4 regions of the Lysinibacillus sp. BS3 genome follow, and region 3 is predicted to be linked to each of the others. Evidence: riboswitches for the same ligand, from Rfam matches in the RefSeq annotation. Region 3 holds a riboswitch; each other region holds the start of a gene.
The links. A riboswitch is a leader RNA that binds a small molecule or an ion and turns the genes downstream of it on or off. The one in region 3 is predicted to bind S-adenosylmethionine.

Region 1: linked by a shared signal. The riboswitch ahead of AAJG31_RS11565 (O-acetylhomoserine aminocarboxypropyltransferase/cysteine synthase family protein) and the one ahead of AAJG31_RS05500 (YezD family protein) in region 3 are both predicted to bind S-adenosylmethionine.
Region 2: linked by a shared signal. The riboswitch ahead of metK (methionine adenosyltransferase) and the one ahead of AAJG31_RS05500 (YezD family protein) in region 3 are both predicted to bind S-adenosylmethionine.
Region 4: linked by a shared signal. The riboswitch ahead of AAJG31_RS11170 (MetQ/NlpA family ABC transporter substrate-binding protein) and the one ahead of AAJG31_RS05500 (YezD family protein) in region 3 are both predicted to bind S-adenosylmethionine.

The regions. Positions count from the first base shown of each region.
Region 1 is NZ_CP154860.1:2,339,965-2,343,921, forward strand. It holds gene AAJG31_RS11560 (hypothetical protein) at 61-444, opposite strand; gene AAJG31_RS11565 (O-acetylhomoserine aminocarboxypropyltransferase/cysteine synthase family protein) at 775-2,076, opposite strand; SAM riboswitch class I at 2,193-2,306, opposite strand; gene AAJG31_RS11570 (glycerol-3-phosphate acyltransferase) at 2,462-3,094, shown strand; gene AAJG31_RS11575 (DASS family sodium-coupled anion symporter) at 3,290-3,957, shown strand, end outside.
Region 2 is NZ_CP154860.1:3,853,668-3,857,624, reverse strand. It holds gene AAJG31_RS19200 (alpha/beta hydrolase) at 1-295, opposite strand, end outside; gene AAJG31_RS19195 (gamma carbonic anhydrase family protein) at 429-941, shown strand; gene metK (methionine adenosyltransferase) at 1,121-2,317, opposite strand; SAM riboswitch class I at 2,576-2,694, opposite strand; gene pckA (phosphoenolpyruvate carboxykinase (ATP)) at 3,084-3,957, shown strand, end outside.
Region 3 is NZ_CP154860.1:1,036,862-1,040,818, reverse strand. It holds gene AAJG31_RS05515 (phosphopantothenoylcysteine decarboxylase) at 1-645, shown strand, start outside; gene AAJG31_RS05510 (TetR/AcrR family transcriptional regulator) at 749-1,351, shown strand; gene AAJG31_RS05505 (heparan-alpha-glucosaminide N-acetyltransferase domain-containing protein) at 1,335-2,429, shown strand; SAM riboswitch class I at 2,600-2,695, shown strand; gene AAJG31_RS05500 (YezD family protein) at 2,766-2,921, shown strand; gene AAJG31_RS05495 (flavin reductase family protein) at 3,012-3,497, opposite strand; gene AAJG31_RS05490 (VOC family protein) at 3,647-3,957, shown strand, end outside.
Region 4 is NZ_CP154860.1:2,238,424-2,242,380, forward strand. It holds gene AAJG31_RS11160 (pyridoxal phosphate-dependent aminotransferase) at 1-973, shown strand, start outside; gene AAJG31_RS11165 (DNA-binding protein) at 1,016-1,519, opposite strand; SAM riboswitch class I at 1,642-1,746, shown strand; gene AAJG31_RS11170 (MetQ/NlpA family ABC transporter substrate-binding protein) at 1,835-2,665, shown strand; gene AAJG31_RS11175 (ATP-binding cassette domain-containing protein) at 2,773-3,798, shown strand; gene AAJG31_RS11180 (methionine ABC transporter permease) at 3,791-3,957, shown strand, end outside.

The DNA.
Region 1 (3,957 bases), 1.3 Mb from region 3:
TTAAAGAAAAAACTCATTCCCTGTAGCAGCAGAGAATGAGCTTAAAAATATGAGGGGGTTTTAACTTGCTTTTGAAAGCAATTGATAACGATATTGTGCTAAAGCTTGTTGAACAAGACTAATCTCTTCTTCTGTAAAATTTGGTATTGCATACGTACGTTCCACTAATTGAAATGTACCATACTTCAAGTAAAACTCTGTCGCAGGAAGTGAGATATGGCTCACACCGTACTGTTCATATGCCTCAAATACTTCCTTTACAGTAAAGTCCTTTTCAGTAAAAACATGTTCTTGAAATGCTGTATGACCAAATACTTCCTGCCATTTTCTTTCGACTGATGTAAGAAGGTGTTGAATGGATTTATTGTTGACAAATACATGCCCTTCATTTAGCTCATATATTAGATAGGATACAATGTTTTGCGCACTATAGATGTTACCCATTTTAAACACTCCTTTATCATCAGTTTTTGGGAAGAGTAGTCACTGGCTAGGCAACTACTCTTCTATATATTCAAAAGTGGGGGAGCACTTATGAAACATTTACCTTTTAAAAAAAATTTTCGTACTGTTAACTTATTTCCTAGTATATAACATGGATTTAACAAAGTCAATAATACATATAAAATTACTTGGTATTATTTTTTATAAGGTTCTGATAATTAACGGATGCAGTAATAGATTGATGTAGCAACGTTTAACGCATTACCAAATGAGGCTAATCGAATGAGAAAATACGTTAACGTCACAACATCTTACCATTTTCTTTAAACTTTAAGCTTCTACTGTTTGTTCAGTTGTTGTAGCCTGTGTAATGGCTTGATCTAAATCAGCAATAATATCCTCTACTGCCTCTAAACCGATGGATAAGCGAATGAGCGACTCGGTTACACCAGCTTGAACTAATTCGTCTGCTGATAGTTGCTGATGAGTAGTGGAAGCTGGATGAATAATTAATGACTTTGCATCACCTACATTTGCTACATGTGAAAATAATTTCACGCTATCAATAAGCTTTCGCCCAGCTTCTCGTCCACCCTTTATGCCAAATGTAAGCACTGAACCGAAGCCATTTCTTAAATATTTTTTTGCTAACTCATGTGTCGGAAAATCTTCTAGGCCATTATAATTTACATACTCCACAGATGGGTGGTTTTGTAAATACTCAGCCACTGCCAATGCATTTTCATTGTGTTTAGGGATACGCAGATGAAGCGTTTCTAACCCTTGCAATAAATTAAAAGCAGCATCAGCACTTAATGTTGGACCAAAATCACGTAATAATTGTACACGTAGCTTTGTAGCAAAGGCAGCAGAAGCTGTATCAATTCCATAACGTAGACCATGGTAAGAGGCATCTGGTTCAGTAAAACCAGGGAATCGACCGCTAGTCCAATCAAACTTACCAGCGTCTACAACAACGCCCCCTAAAGTTGTACCATGACCTCCTATCCATTTAGTTGCTGAATGAACTACAACATCTGCGCCGTATTCAATAGGTGTAGAACCGTAAGGAGAAGCGAACGTGCTGTCAATAATTAATGGTAGACCATTATCATGTGCAATTTTAGCTACTGCTTCAATATCTAAAACCTTTAAACTTGGATTACCATAAACCTCTGCAAAGACAGCTTTTGTTTTATCAGTAATCGCTGCTTTGAAATTCTCTGGGTTTGTTTCATCTACAAAAATTGTTTTAATACCATAGTTTGGTAATGTGTTAGCAAATAAATTATACGTACCACCATATAAAGAACTAGCTGCTACTATCTCATCACCAGCTCCCGCTAGATTTAAAATGGAAAATGCGATAGCTGCTGCACCAGATGAAAGTGCTACTGCTGCTGTTCCACCTTCCAATAAAGCCACACGTTTTTCAAACACATCAACTGTTGGATTGGTAATTCGTGTGTAAATGTTCCCTGCTTCCTCTAAGGCAAAAAGACGTTGCGCATGAGCAGTGTCTTTAAATACGAAAGCAGTTGAGCGATAGACTGGAACTGTGCGAGAACCCGTCACTGGGTCTGGCTCTTGACCACCATGCAACAGCAATGTTTCTGGTTTAAAATTTGTCATTGTGTACCTCCAAATGGTTATTTTTTTACGATGGTACCGGAGATGAGGAGGATTTTTCTGTAGAAAACAAAAACCCTCTTCAGCTAAGAAGAGGGTTGCGGTTGCAAGTTTTCCTCCCCTTATCTGCCAGATCCAAGTAAGAATCTGTAGGAATTAGCACCTTAGTAAGCTCATTGCTTACTGGTTGCCGGGCATCATAGGGCCTATCCCTCCGCCGCTCTTGATAAGAGTATGAGATTCAATTTCCATCGTTGTTACACAGTATAAACATAGAGTTTTTTTCTGTCAACAAGTAAATTTTATTTTTTCCGAAACTTCTGTCTGCTCTTATACGTAATATGAACGCATACACTATTTTAGAAAAAATTTTGAGAGGAGTATTTTTATGGTAAAGGCCGTGATCATTTTTCTTATGATTGGCTATTTAATAGGCTGTATTCACGGCTCTAAAGTGGCTCAATTTTTATCGGGGGTTGATTTAAAAAAGGCTGGCCACGGTAATGCTGGTGCCTCTAATGCTACTCTTTCCCTTGGCTGGAAGTATGGCGTTTTAGTAGCCCTCATCGATATAGGCAAAGGCGTTGTCGCTATTATAGGTGCGCATTTTTATCTAGCGGACGCTATTCATTTAACAGAAGAACAAATTTGGCTGCTTACTTATATTATGGCTGCTGGGGTTATTTTAGGTCATAATTTCCCCTTCTACATGGGCTTCAACGGCGGGAAAGGAACGGCCTCCATCATTGGTATTTTACTTGCTGTTGATTGGAAGATTGGTTTATTTGCACTTATTTTATTTGTTATTTTATCCTTTGCAACAAATTATTTAATTGTAGGTGTTCTAGAATTTTATCTCGTGTTTTGTACAGCAACTTATTTATGGATTCCTGGCATTGGCCCAACCATTATAGCTCTTCTTCTTTTTGGCATAGCCATCATCCTGCACCTCGAAAATATTAAACGATTAGTCAATGGAACAGAGCCTAAAGTAACTTCTGCCTTTAAGAAAAAGAAATAATATTTAATGGATATTTTTGTATTTTTTGTGACCGTATTTTTTCTCTTTATCTACTCATATTGCTGTAAAAAACACCATTTTCACATAGATTTTTTTCTACAATAAAATAGACATATTCTTATCTCAATAAAACATTATACAGGCCGATGTTATGGATAATAATCGTCATTTTTATCGTAGAAAGGATGAGAAAATATGTCTTCACCAAAGCAAGCAGCTACAAAACTTAATTTAAAGCCACTATGGATTGGCTTGGCATTCGCGTTACTAATCATTATTACCTTCTTACCTAACAATGGTGATTTACCTATAGCTGGGCAACGAGCTTTAGCCATTTTAGCTTTTGCAGTCATCCTTTGGGTTACAGAGGCCGTTTCATATCCTGTGAGCTCGGCCATGATCATTGCACTAGTAACTGTTTTACTAGGACTCGCTCCGTCAATGGATAATCCAACTACAGAGCTAGGAACAGCTAGCGCATTAAAATTATCTTTAAGTGGCTTTAGTAATTCTGCCGTTGCTTTAGTAGCAGCAGCTCTTTTTCTAGCGGCAGCAATGCAAATTACTAATCTACATAAACGACTTGCACTTTGGATTCTTTCACTGGTAGGAACGAAAACAAAAGCTATCGTATTTGGCGCTATTTTAGTGTCTATCGTCCTCGCATTTTTTGTACCTTCTGCTACAGCACGAGCTGGCGCGGTAGTACCGATATTGCTTGGAATGGTGGCAGCATTTGGTTTACCACGTGATAGTCGGCTTGCTGCCTTATTAGTTATTACTTCGGTACAAGCCGTTTCCATTTGGAATATTGGTATTAAAACTGCAGCAGCTCAAAATATGGTGGCTTTAAACTTTATCCA
Region 2 (3,957 bases), 1.9 Mb from region 3:
TATGGAGGATTAATGTTGCACCTAGTCCATGCCCTATTACAAAGGTTGGTAAATTATATGAAAAAGCATTTTCAATCAGGTTTCTTGTATACTTATTGTACAATTTGAAGTCTTCATCATGGACTCGAGCAAACCTTGCATTACCCCCATGATTCGGTAAATCTCCCATGACTATGTGGAAGCCTTCTAATCTTAATTTCTCTATCAGCCATGCATACCAACGGTGATTTTCATAAGCACCATGAAAAATAGCAATCACAGCTTTTGCTTGTCCATCAGCTTCCCATTTCCACATTACATAGTCCTCCTAAAAAATAATTACACTTTGATTATATCGAAATAAATAGCACATTTTAATTTTATATTTCCATAAAGTTGCGTATTTGATACGATAATACTACATTATAGAAAGAAAAGAGGCGATTTTCATGATTTATCCATTTAAAGATAAAACGCCAAAGATCGATCCGTCTGTTTTCATTGCTGACTACGCAACTGTTACGGGCGACGTAACAATTGGCGCCGAAACAACCATTTGGTTTAATACGGTTATTCGTGGTGATGTTTCCCCAACGATTATTGGTAAACGTGTCAGTATCCAAGATCTTTGCTGTTTACACCAAAGCCCAAAATATCCGCTCATTATTGAAGATGAGGTAACAGTTGGACACCAAGTCACTTTACATAGTTGTACAATTCGCAAAAATGCCTTAATCGGTATGGGATCCATTATTTTAGACGGAGCTGAGATTGGAGAAGGTGCATTTATTGGAGCTGGAAGCCTAGTACCTCCTGGTAAAGTCATTCCTCCAAATAGTTTAGCATTAGGTCGTCCAGCAAAAGTTGTCCGAGAATTAAATGCTGAAGATAAAGAGGATATGGAACGCATCGTACGAGAATACGCAGAAAAAGGTCAATATTATAAATCACTTCAGAAATAAATAACCTACACAAAAAATCAATACTAACGAAAAAATCCCTCGCGTTTTCGTGTACCGAATATGTTCACGAATCCTAGCGAGGTATTTTTGTAAAAAAAACAAAAGGAGCAATGTTGCCCCTTTGCTTATTAATACATCAGAATAATTTTCTAATGACTTCATTACTTTAGTTCAATAGTTTATAAACGTGCTTTTTCTCGTAGCGCGTCTGCTTTATCAATTTGCTCCCATGGTACATTTAAATCTGTACGACCAAAATGTCCATACGCAGCAGTTTGTTTATAAATTGGACGACGAAGATCAAGCATTTTAATGATACCTGCTGGGCGTAAATCGAATAGCTCGCGTACCCATTCAACGATCTCGCTTTCTTTCACTCTACCTGTGCCAAATGTATCGACAGCAATGGAAACAGGCTGAGCAACGCCAATCGCATAGGCAAGTTGCACTTCAGCACGCTCTGCTAAGCCAGCTGCTACGATGTTTTTCGCTACATAACGTGCTGCATATGCCGCCGAACGGTCTACCTTGGTTGCATCCTTACCTGAGAAGGCACCACCACCGTGACGTGCATAACCACCGTATGTATCAACAATGATTTTACGTCCTGTTAATCCAGCATCACCTTTTGGCCCACCAATTACAAAACGGCCAGTTGGATTGATGAAGTATTTCGTATTAGCATCTAATAATTCACTCGGTACAACTGGTGCAATAACAAATTCTTTTAAATCTGCTTGAATTTGTTCAAGTGTTGCTTCTTCATCATGCTGTGTTGAAATAACAATTGTATCCACGCGAACCGGTACATTATTGTCATCATATTCAATCGTTACTTGCGTTTTACCATCAGGACGTAAATAGGCAAGTTCACCTGATTTACGTACTTCTGTTAAACGGCGTGCTAATTTGTGTGCCAAGCTAATTGGTAATGGCATTAGCTCTGGTGTTTCATTACATGCATAGCCAAACATTAAGCCTTGGTCACCAGCACCAATTGCTTCTATATCAGCATCTGTCATAGAGCCTTCACGTGCCTCTAATGCCTGATCAACACCTTGAGCAATATCAGGTGATTGTTCGCCAATTGCCACAAGCACCGCTAAGTTCTCAGCATCAAAGCCATATTTACCTCGTGTATAGCCAATTTCAGCTACAGTGTCACGAACAATACCTTTAATATCCACATAAGTAGAAGTAGTAATTTCTCCTGCTACTAATACTAATCCTGTTGTTACAGTTGTTTCACACGCTACACGTGCATTTGGATCTTCTGCTAAAATAGCATCTAAAATGGCATCCGAGATTTGGTCACAAATCTTATCTGGATGTCCTTCTGTTACACTCTCTGATGTAAACAGTCGACGGTTTGTCATTTGGTTTTCCTCCTAAATACTCTTACAATAAGTAGTTGTGTATGAATACGGTACTCATTACCCATGTCAAGTCCGCTCCTAAGGATTGAACTCTCAAGCCGTTACTGCTGCTTTTAACACGAGGATTTCGAAAGATCCGTCATTATAATAAGGAAAGAACTACATATACTTACCTTTACATTGATTTTTAACAATAAAAAAATCCTTTTCTCACGTTACTTTACATGAGGAAAGGAATAATGACTGCGTAACCTTTCACTCTTATCGTTCAAGGGATGTTCCCTTGCATCAGGTTGGCACCAACGCATGTCGTGAAATAGTTCATGCAGGTTGCCGGGTTTCACAGGGCCTGACCCTCCACCAGCTCGGGATAAGAGTATCCGTTCAATCTCATGTTACTGAAAAGGTCGAACGTTGTCAAATATTTTCTTATGTATTACTGTATAGAAAGGAAAGAACTTATTACACAAAAACTTTTCATACTTGGATGATGATGTAAATAGAAGCAAATTAATCCCTACAACATACCTAGCTACTTGTGGTAACATATGTGTGGCTCAATTTTCGTGCCTAATTACAGTAGGATTGATGGTATTCTACTCGAAAAACATTATTTTTTGTCAGTTTATTGAAAAGTGGTAAAAACTCTAAAATAATTTCTTAATTAGTATAGATTATTTAAGCAATTGTGTTATACTATTTTTGAAATTAAGAAAAAATCCCTCTAAATCAAGGGAATACTATAAAAAAGGATGGTATTTAATCGATGAATTCAGTAGAAATTGCAAACGAACTGAAGGAATTATTAAACGGCGGTAACATTAATGTTCAACTTTCAGTACCACAATTAGCAGAAAAAGCTACATCTCGTGGTGAAGCAATGTTAACAGTAGATGGCGCAGTTCGTGCAGAAACTGGCAAATACACTGGTCGTTCACCTAAAGATAAATATACGGTAGAAGAAGAAAGCACAAAAGATCAAATTGACTGGGGTAAAGTCAACCAACCGATTTCTTCTGAAGTGTTCGATAACCTATATGTAAAAGTAATAAAATATTTAAAAGAACGTGACGAGTTATTCGTATTCAAAGGCTTTGCAGGTGCTGACAAAGACTCACAATTAAGCATTCAAGTTATCAATGAATACGCATGGCACAATCTTTTTGCTCATCAATTATTTATCCGTCCAACAGCAGATGAATTAGCTTCTCATGTTGCCGACTTCACTGTCATCTCAGCTCCTAACTTTAAAGCAGATCCTGCGGTTGATGGTACTGCTTCTGAAACATTCATCATCGTATCACTTGAAAAGAAAATTATTTTAATTGGTGGTACAGAATATGCTGGTGAAATGAAAAAATCTATCTTTGGTATCATGAACTACTTATTACCACAACAAGGTATTCTTTCAATGCACTGCTCAGCAAACGTTGGTGAAGCTGGCGATGTAGCGTTATTCTTCGGTCTATCTGGTACTGGTAAAACGACGTTATCAGCTGATCCTGATCGTAAGCTAATCGGTGACGATGAACACGGTTGGTCTGATAATGGTGTATTCAACATTGAGGGTGGCTGCTATGCAAAAACAATCAACCTTTCTGCTGAAAAAGAACCAGAAATCTACAATGCAATCCGCTTCG
Region 3 (3,957 bases):
ATTACAAGTGGGGGAACACTTGAAAAATGGGATCGTGTACGAGGTCATACTAATTTATCAAAAGGCACAATGGGGTGTTATTTAGCAGAGGCGGCGCTGGCTGCTGGCGCTAACGTAGTATACATGCATGGTTACTTTGCACAGCTCCCAGAAAACCAAAATGATATGACATTGATACAATTTGAAGGCATAGAGGATTTAGGACAAAAGGTACGTCATGCAGTTCAACAACAACATGTCGATATCGTTATTATGGCGGCTGCGGGCTCTGATTGGGTCATTGACAAAGTATATGATCAATCAGGTAATTTAATGGAGGAAACGGGGAAAATGCCTTCTGACGAACCACCTATTATTCATTTTAAAAAAGCACCAAAAGTATTAGGTCAAATTAAGGGATGGCAACCGAATGTAACGTTAGTAGGCTTTAAGCTCGAAGCAACGAATGATGAGGAATTCTTGTTAGCTCGTGCCAGACTGCGTATGGAAACAGCCAATGCACAATTTATGGTAGCAAATAGCTCTCAGTCTTTATATGGGGGGGATGAACCTCATTGGATTGTACCTGCTGATGGACAGCCTCTTAAAGTAATGGGCAAGCAAAAAACAGCAGAAGCTTTAATGATGTATTTACAAAATCAATAAATGTGAACTGTGTAGAGAAATATTTCTACACAGTTTTTTCTTGTCTAAAAGGTTAGCATCCTATAATATTTACTTAACGGTCGGTAAAAAAAGGAGGGTAATAATGGGAAATAAAGAACAAACTTTTCGCAAGATTATAGAAATTGCTTATGTGATGTTTGCGGAAAATGGATTTGAAAAAACAAGCTTAGCAATGATTGCTACAGAGGTCGGTATTTCAAAACCAGCCATTTACTATTATTTTCAATCAAAAGATCAATTAATCGCTTTCATATTTGATGAATTGTATAAAGAAATTCAACATGATGTTGCTGTGGATTATAAAGAGCTTTCTTCTGCTAATTTTAAGGAGGAATTACTTAAGCTAGGCTATAAATCTATTGAGGCACAGGACAAGGACCCTTATTTTAATAAAATATTTAATCAATATGTACTATTAGCGGCCCGCGATGAAAACTATAAAAGACAATTAGTAGAGCTAGAAACCAGTTTTTTAACGAGCTTTGTTGCTATCCTACGATATGGCGTACAGCTAGGCGTGCTAGAGGATACTCCACATATAGAAGCGAAGGCACAGATGCTAGCCCTCGTCTATGATAATATCGGTAATTTCATGTTAACAGGCAACCAATTGAACTATAGGGCTATTTGGAAGGAGGCAGTGAATAGCGTTATCCAAGGGGGCAAAAATGACAAAAAGAAATGATGATCGGCGCATTGAAGGTCTTGATTTTGCAAGAGCTCTCGCCATGCTTGGCATGTTCATTGTCAATTTTGGCGTCATAACAGATTCTACAACGAATGGTTCAACATGGTTAATTGCCTTCCAACATCTTTTCGAGGGACGTGCTTCGGCCGTATTTGTCATGCTAGCAGGAATAGGGACAGCCTTAATGACTCGTCAGGCTAGAGAGAGTAAGGACCCAATCCTTCTTCGTCAAAATCGACTTACTTTGTGGAAGAGGGCGCTTTTGTTATTTACGATAGGGATAATATTATATGCAATCGGCTGGACAGGAGATATCTTACATTATTATGGCGTGTATATGTTTGTTGCTGCTTGGTTGATTGCCCAATCCAAGAAAATGATGATCTTCATAATTGGTGCCATCCTTATCCTTTCACAATGGCTTCAAATTCAATTTAGTTACCTTGCTGGTTGGCATCCAACATATGTGCTACTAGAGTATCTTGATTTTTGGACACCAGCAGGATTTATAAGAAATTTGATGTTTAATGGCTATCATCCACTATTCCCCTGGATTTGCTTCTTTCTGATAGGTATGGTAGTGGGCACATTAGATTTAACAAATCATACATTAAGAAAAAACTTACTGGTGATAGGTTTATTGTTAGTCATCATGACTGAGACTTGTTCAACGTTATTCATTAAGATGACAACCATTCATTTATTAGATGTAGAGAGTGCATTGTATTTATTTGATACAGGACCGATTCCACCGAATATGATGTATGTCCTATCTAATTCGGCTTCGGCTATTGTTATCATTGTTGGCTCCATCTATCTTGTAGAGACATGTAAAAATAAGGTTATTCAATCTTTCATATTAACAGGACAAATGTCTTTAACGCATTATGTTGGCCATGTTGTTATAGGCATTGGAATACTAATTATTTGCCAAAAGCTGGAGAACCAAACACTTGCTTTTTCCATGCTGTATGCCTGCTGTTATTTTTTAGGATGTGTCGTTGTTTCTGTATGGTGGAGGACTAAACATCATCGAGGCCCACTTGAATTCATGATGAGGAAATGGAGCTTGTAATAAATTAATGGATTGCCATCTATTTCTCACTGACTAGGCATAAAATACTTTAGGTTTAGGGAGTCTTTTAATCTAAACGACATATTGCATAGTATTCAACTAGGTTTTCTAATATTTTGTATTGACATTCCTATAGCAGAATTATAGAATTATTTTCAAGAAACGCAGTACTCTTATCAAGAGAGGTGGAGGGACTTGGCCCAATGAAGCCTCGGCAACCGAACAACAGGTGCCAAATCCAACAGATGGTGTCTGAGAGATAGGAGGGGCTATCAATCAGTTTGATGCGTTGGCCTCTTTATGAACAATAAGGATAAAAAAGAAGGGGTGTATCGTATGGCTCAGTCAGTAAAAGTAGATGATAAGAAACTAGAGGCAATTGCGAAGGCGATTCAAAATCTTGAATTTGGTGAAGTGCATATTACGATTCAAGATGGTGTGATTGTGCAAATTAATAGGCTTGAAAAGCAGAGATTTCCGCAGAAAAAATAACAATGATTTCAGTAGAACTTATGTCAAACGGCCACCTATAAGCATGAAGGATTTCCTGTGCTTACAAGTGGCCCTTTTTTTGTGTAAAGACTAGCTATAAAAGCTTTTTGGTATGGGACCGATATGACGGCGATGATAAAGCAAAGGCTCTTTTTGAGCATTTGTAATGTCTACGACCTGCCCAATAAAAATGGTATGGTCGCCAGCATCGATTTGCTGAAATGTTTTACATTGTAAATTAGCTGCTGTATCATGTAAAATCGGTAGTCCTAAAGAGGAAGTTGACCATTTTGCTTGTGCAAAGCGATCAGGGATTTTACTGGCAAATAGTGTACATAAATGCTCTTGATCACTCGCTAAAATATTGACCGCAAAATTTGGCGCAGTCGTGAAATAAGGATGGAGCTGAGATTTTTTATCGAGTGACCACAAAATAAGGAGCGGGTCGATTGAAACAGATGCAAAGGAATTGACGGTTAAGCCAATCGGTTTTGTGTCATGACATGTCGTGACAACTGTTACGCCTGTAGGATAATTACCTAATGCCAATTTAAAAGCAGCTACTAAATCTGTCATTCAAATCACCTCTTTATGAAATTAGTGAACGGAGTTTGTAGGTAAACGAAACTTTTTTTCATATCCTACTAGTAACTCCTTTTCTTGAGTAAATTTTAAACTAATCAAACATACAGGTAAAGGTAATGGGGAAAGAAAGGGGAATGGCCATGACTTTATATTTTGATCATTTGGTTCATCAAGTGGAATCACCAGAAAATATAAAGGTTTTCTTCAATAAACGAAATGTCCATACAGTGAATGGTGGGCAGCACACGATGTGGGGGACTTATAATACGTTAAGCTACTTTGGCTTAAGCTATATTGAACAAATTGCTATCTATGATCGTGATTTATTTGAGCAAGCGGCACAATACCCATATTCCCTACATTATACGTTTAAACGTGATCAAGAGCGCCAGGGATTTTCTCGAATTGCTCTGCGCACAAAAAATATTGAGGAAGAGGGTCGACGCTTGCG
Region 4 (3,957 bases), 1.2 Mb from region 3:
ATTTAGAGGTCTCGCTGAATTACGCCAAGCTGCTGCGGACTTTTATCAACGTGAATATCAGGTAGAACTAAATCCAGATACAGAGGTAGCGATTCTTGGTGGAACAAAAATTGGTCTAGTTGAGCTACCTTTAGCTGTGTTAAACCCTGGTGACACGATGCTCTTACCAGATCCTGGCTATCCAGATTACCTATCAGGTGTTGTACTAGGAGACGTCAATTTTGAAGTAATGCCCCTTTTTGCTGAAAATGATTTCTTACCTGATTATCATGCATTACCTGATGAAGTGAAAGAAAAAGCAAAGCTTCTTTACTTAAATTACCCGAACAACCCTACAGGTGGTACAGCATCACTTGCGTTTTTTGAAGAGACCGTTCGCTTTGCGAAGGAGCACAATATTATCGTATCACATGATTTTGCTTATGGGGCAATAGGATTTGACGGTAATAAACCAGTTAGCTTCCTTCAAGCAAAGGGTGCAAAAGAAGTAGGAGTTGAAATGTATACATTATCGAAAACCTATAATATGGCTGGCTGGCGTATAGGCTTCGCTGTAGGGAATGCCGAGATTATTGCTGCTATTAATCTAATTCAGGATCATCTGTTTTGTAGTCAATTCCCTGCCATTCAACAAGCCGCAGCAGTAGCACTGACGGCTTCCCAGCAATGTGCGGATGAACTACGAGCTACTTATGAGCGTCGCCGCAATGTACTCATTGAAGAAGCTCGAAGAATTGGCTGGCATGTTACGGCTCCAAGTGGCTCCTTCTTCGCATGGCTCCCTGTACCACTAGGCTATACAAGTGAACAGTTTGCTGATCTTTTGCTCGAAAAAGCTGATATCGCTGTAGCAGCAGGTAATGGCTTCGGTCAATATGGTGAAGGCTATGTACGCGTAGGATTGCTGGTTAGTGAGGAGCGCTTACGTGAAGCAATCCATAGAATCGAGCAATTACAATTGTTTAAAAGATAATGACGCCGTATCCTGTAGCTATCCCTAGCTACAGGATTATTACTATTTTTCAATTTTCCTTGGTTGCCCTAAACCATTTTCTAATGGATAAAATTGAACATGACCTGTTTCATCATCCCATTTTCGAATATGTTGAATCCCTTGTACCTCTGCCAACACGATGTCAGCAGTAATAACAGGGTTGCCCCCTTTTATTAAATGCCCACCTGATACAACACCCCATTGATCGCTCATAGAACCATGGAAATGTGTCTCATATCCACCATCTCGCTTACACACCACACCTGAACCTTGAATAAATTCTAATGGTCCCTCTTTTTCAATCACATCACTAAAACGAACTTGAATTTGAGCTGTTGCATCTGGCACTAAATAAACAAAGCTGCTTTTTTGAAAGCTGCCAATACAGCTTACAATTGTTGCTGACTCTATGCTATTCTCTTTGCAAAGCGCTTCAATCCCTTCAATGATATCTGTTCCCGTTAGAAAACGAGCACTAATAACCTTACCAAATGAACCTATACCATAATTAACTCTTACAGACATTGTTATCCCTCTTTTGCGTCGAAATATTATAATTATATAAAAAATTTAAAAATTATTTATTGACTTACTATACCCTATAAATTATATTAGTTCTATCGGAATTACAAAAAAATATTATAAATCTCTTATCAAGAGTAGCTGAGGGACTGGCCCTATGAAGCTCGGCAACCTCCTTTTTATAGGAAGGTGCTAAATCCTGCAAACGATCTTCGTTTGATAGATAAGAGAGGACATCTTTTCATGAGCCTCTCTTAATTTGTAAGAGAGTTTTTTTATTTTCAAAAAACCGATAAAAACAATCTTGGAGGTATTTTCATGAAAAAGAAAAATAAATTTTTAGTAGGTTTAGCAAGTTTAACATTAGTAGCAGCTTTAGCAGGCTGTGGCTCTAAAGAAGATAGTAAAAGCCAAGCTGAAGGAATTGATGAAAAGAAAATCGTTGTAGGCGTCACTTCTGGTCCACACGAACAAATTGCAGAAGTAGCCGCTAAAGTAGCAAAAGAAAATGGGCTAGAAGTAGAACTAAAATCATTTTCTGACTATGTTTTACCTAATACATCCTTAGCTGAAGGTGATCTTGATGCGAACAGCTATCAACACGAGCCTTTCCTAGATACATTTAATAAAGACCATGATACAGATTTAGTACCAGTGGGCAAGACGATTTTAAATCCAATGGGTATCTACTCAGAAAAATATAAATCCTTTGATGACATTCCTGACGGTGCAACGTTTGGCTTACCAAATGACCCAACGAATGGAGCACGTGCCCTCTTTGTTTTACAGGAAGCTGGCTATATTAAGTTAAAAGAGGGTGCAGACTTAACAGCCTCGATCCGTGATGTAGAAGAAAACAAAAAGAATTTAAAATTCATTGAATTAGAGGCAGCTCAAATTCCTAAACAACTTAGTGAAGTAGATGTAGCAGCTATTAATACAAACTTTGCACTAGAAGCTGGCATTAACCCTAAAGATGACTCTATTTTATTGGAATCTACTGATTCTCCATACGTGAACTATATTGTTGTACGTGCTGAAAATGAAAATGATCCAACAATTAAAAAGTTCGTTGAGGCTTACCAATCTGACGAAGTGCGTCAATTCATCGAAGAGGAATTCAAAGGTTCTGTAATCCCTAGCTGGTAATATGTTCAGAAAGCTTCTATAAAGCCAAAGAATCTGCTGAAATTCCCCAATGGGAAGACGAGCAGATTCTTGCTTTTTAGAAGGTTGAGAAAGGAGCAAACAATCGCATGATTCAATTACAAAATATCTCAAAAGAATTTAAATCGAAAAAAGGCATCATAAAAGCTGTGGATGGCATCAACCTTCACGTAAAAAAGGGACAAATTCATGGTGTAATCGGCTATAGTGGTGCTGGTAAAAGTACACTCATTCGTTGCGTTAATCTACTAGAACGTCCTACAGCAGGAAAAGTAGTGATAGACAATGTAGACATTACGACCCTTTCTCTTCACGAATTACGTCAAACACGCCAAAAAATCGGGATGATCTTCCAGCACTTTAATCTCTTAAAAACAGCAACAGTTTACAATAATATTGCAGTTCCCTTAAAGCTACTAGGCTATAAAGAGGCGGAAGTAAAAAACCGAGTAGCTAAGTATGCTGAAATTGTCGGTTTAACAGATAAACTAGATAGTTACCCAAATCAACTTTCAGGTGGTCAAAAACAGCGTGTGGCTATTGCACGTGCCTTAGCACAGGAACCAGAGATTTTACTTAGTGACGAAGCAACAAGTGCACTTGATCCTGAGACAACGGAAGCCATTCTTGAATTGTTGTTAAAAATTAATCGTGAATTAGGCATTACGATTCTGCTCATCACACATGAAATGAATGTAATTCAAAAAATTTGCGATGAGGTTTCTGTTCTAGAATCAGGGAAAGTTGTGGAATTTGGCACAGCGATTGAACTTTTTGCGAAACCGAAGCACCCTACAACGCGAAAGTTTTTAAATACAATTTCACAACGTAATTTATCCCCCTCTCTTATTGAGCAATTAAATGTTTCAGGAAGTGTAATCCGTTTAACATTCCTTGGTGAAAGTACTGGTAAGCCATTATTAGCAGAAGTCACTAAGGTATATGATGTGCAACCAAATATTTTAACAGCTAATATCATTGAATTAAAAAACGGTATTGTCGGCAATATTGTGGTGCATTTACATGGCGAAATGCAGATTGTCCAAAAGGCGTTAACATATTTTTCAGAAAATGGCGTGGCAGTGGAAGAATTAGGAGGTGCATTCAATGAGTAGTATCCAAAGCTTCTTTACAGATTGGTCAGATGTTATTGGCAAAGCAATTATCGAAACATTTCAAATGGTCGGAATTTCATTATTTTTCTCCATTCTGATTGGCATTCCATTAGGGCTATTAATCGTTTTAACACGACCAGGACAATCCTTTGAAAATAA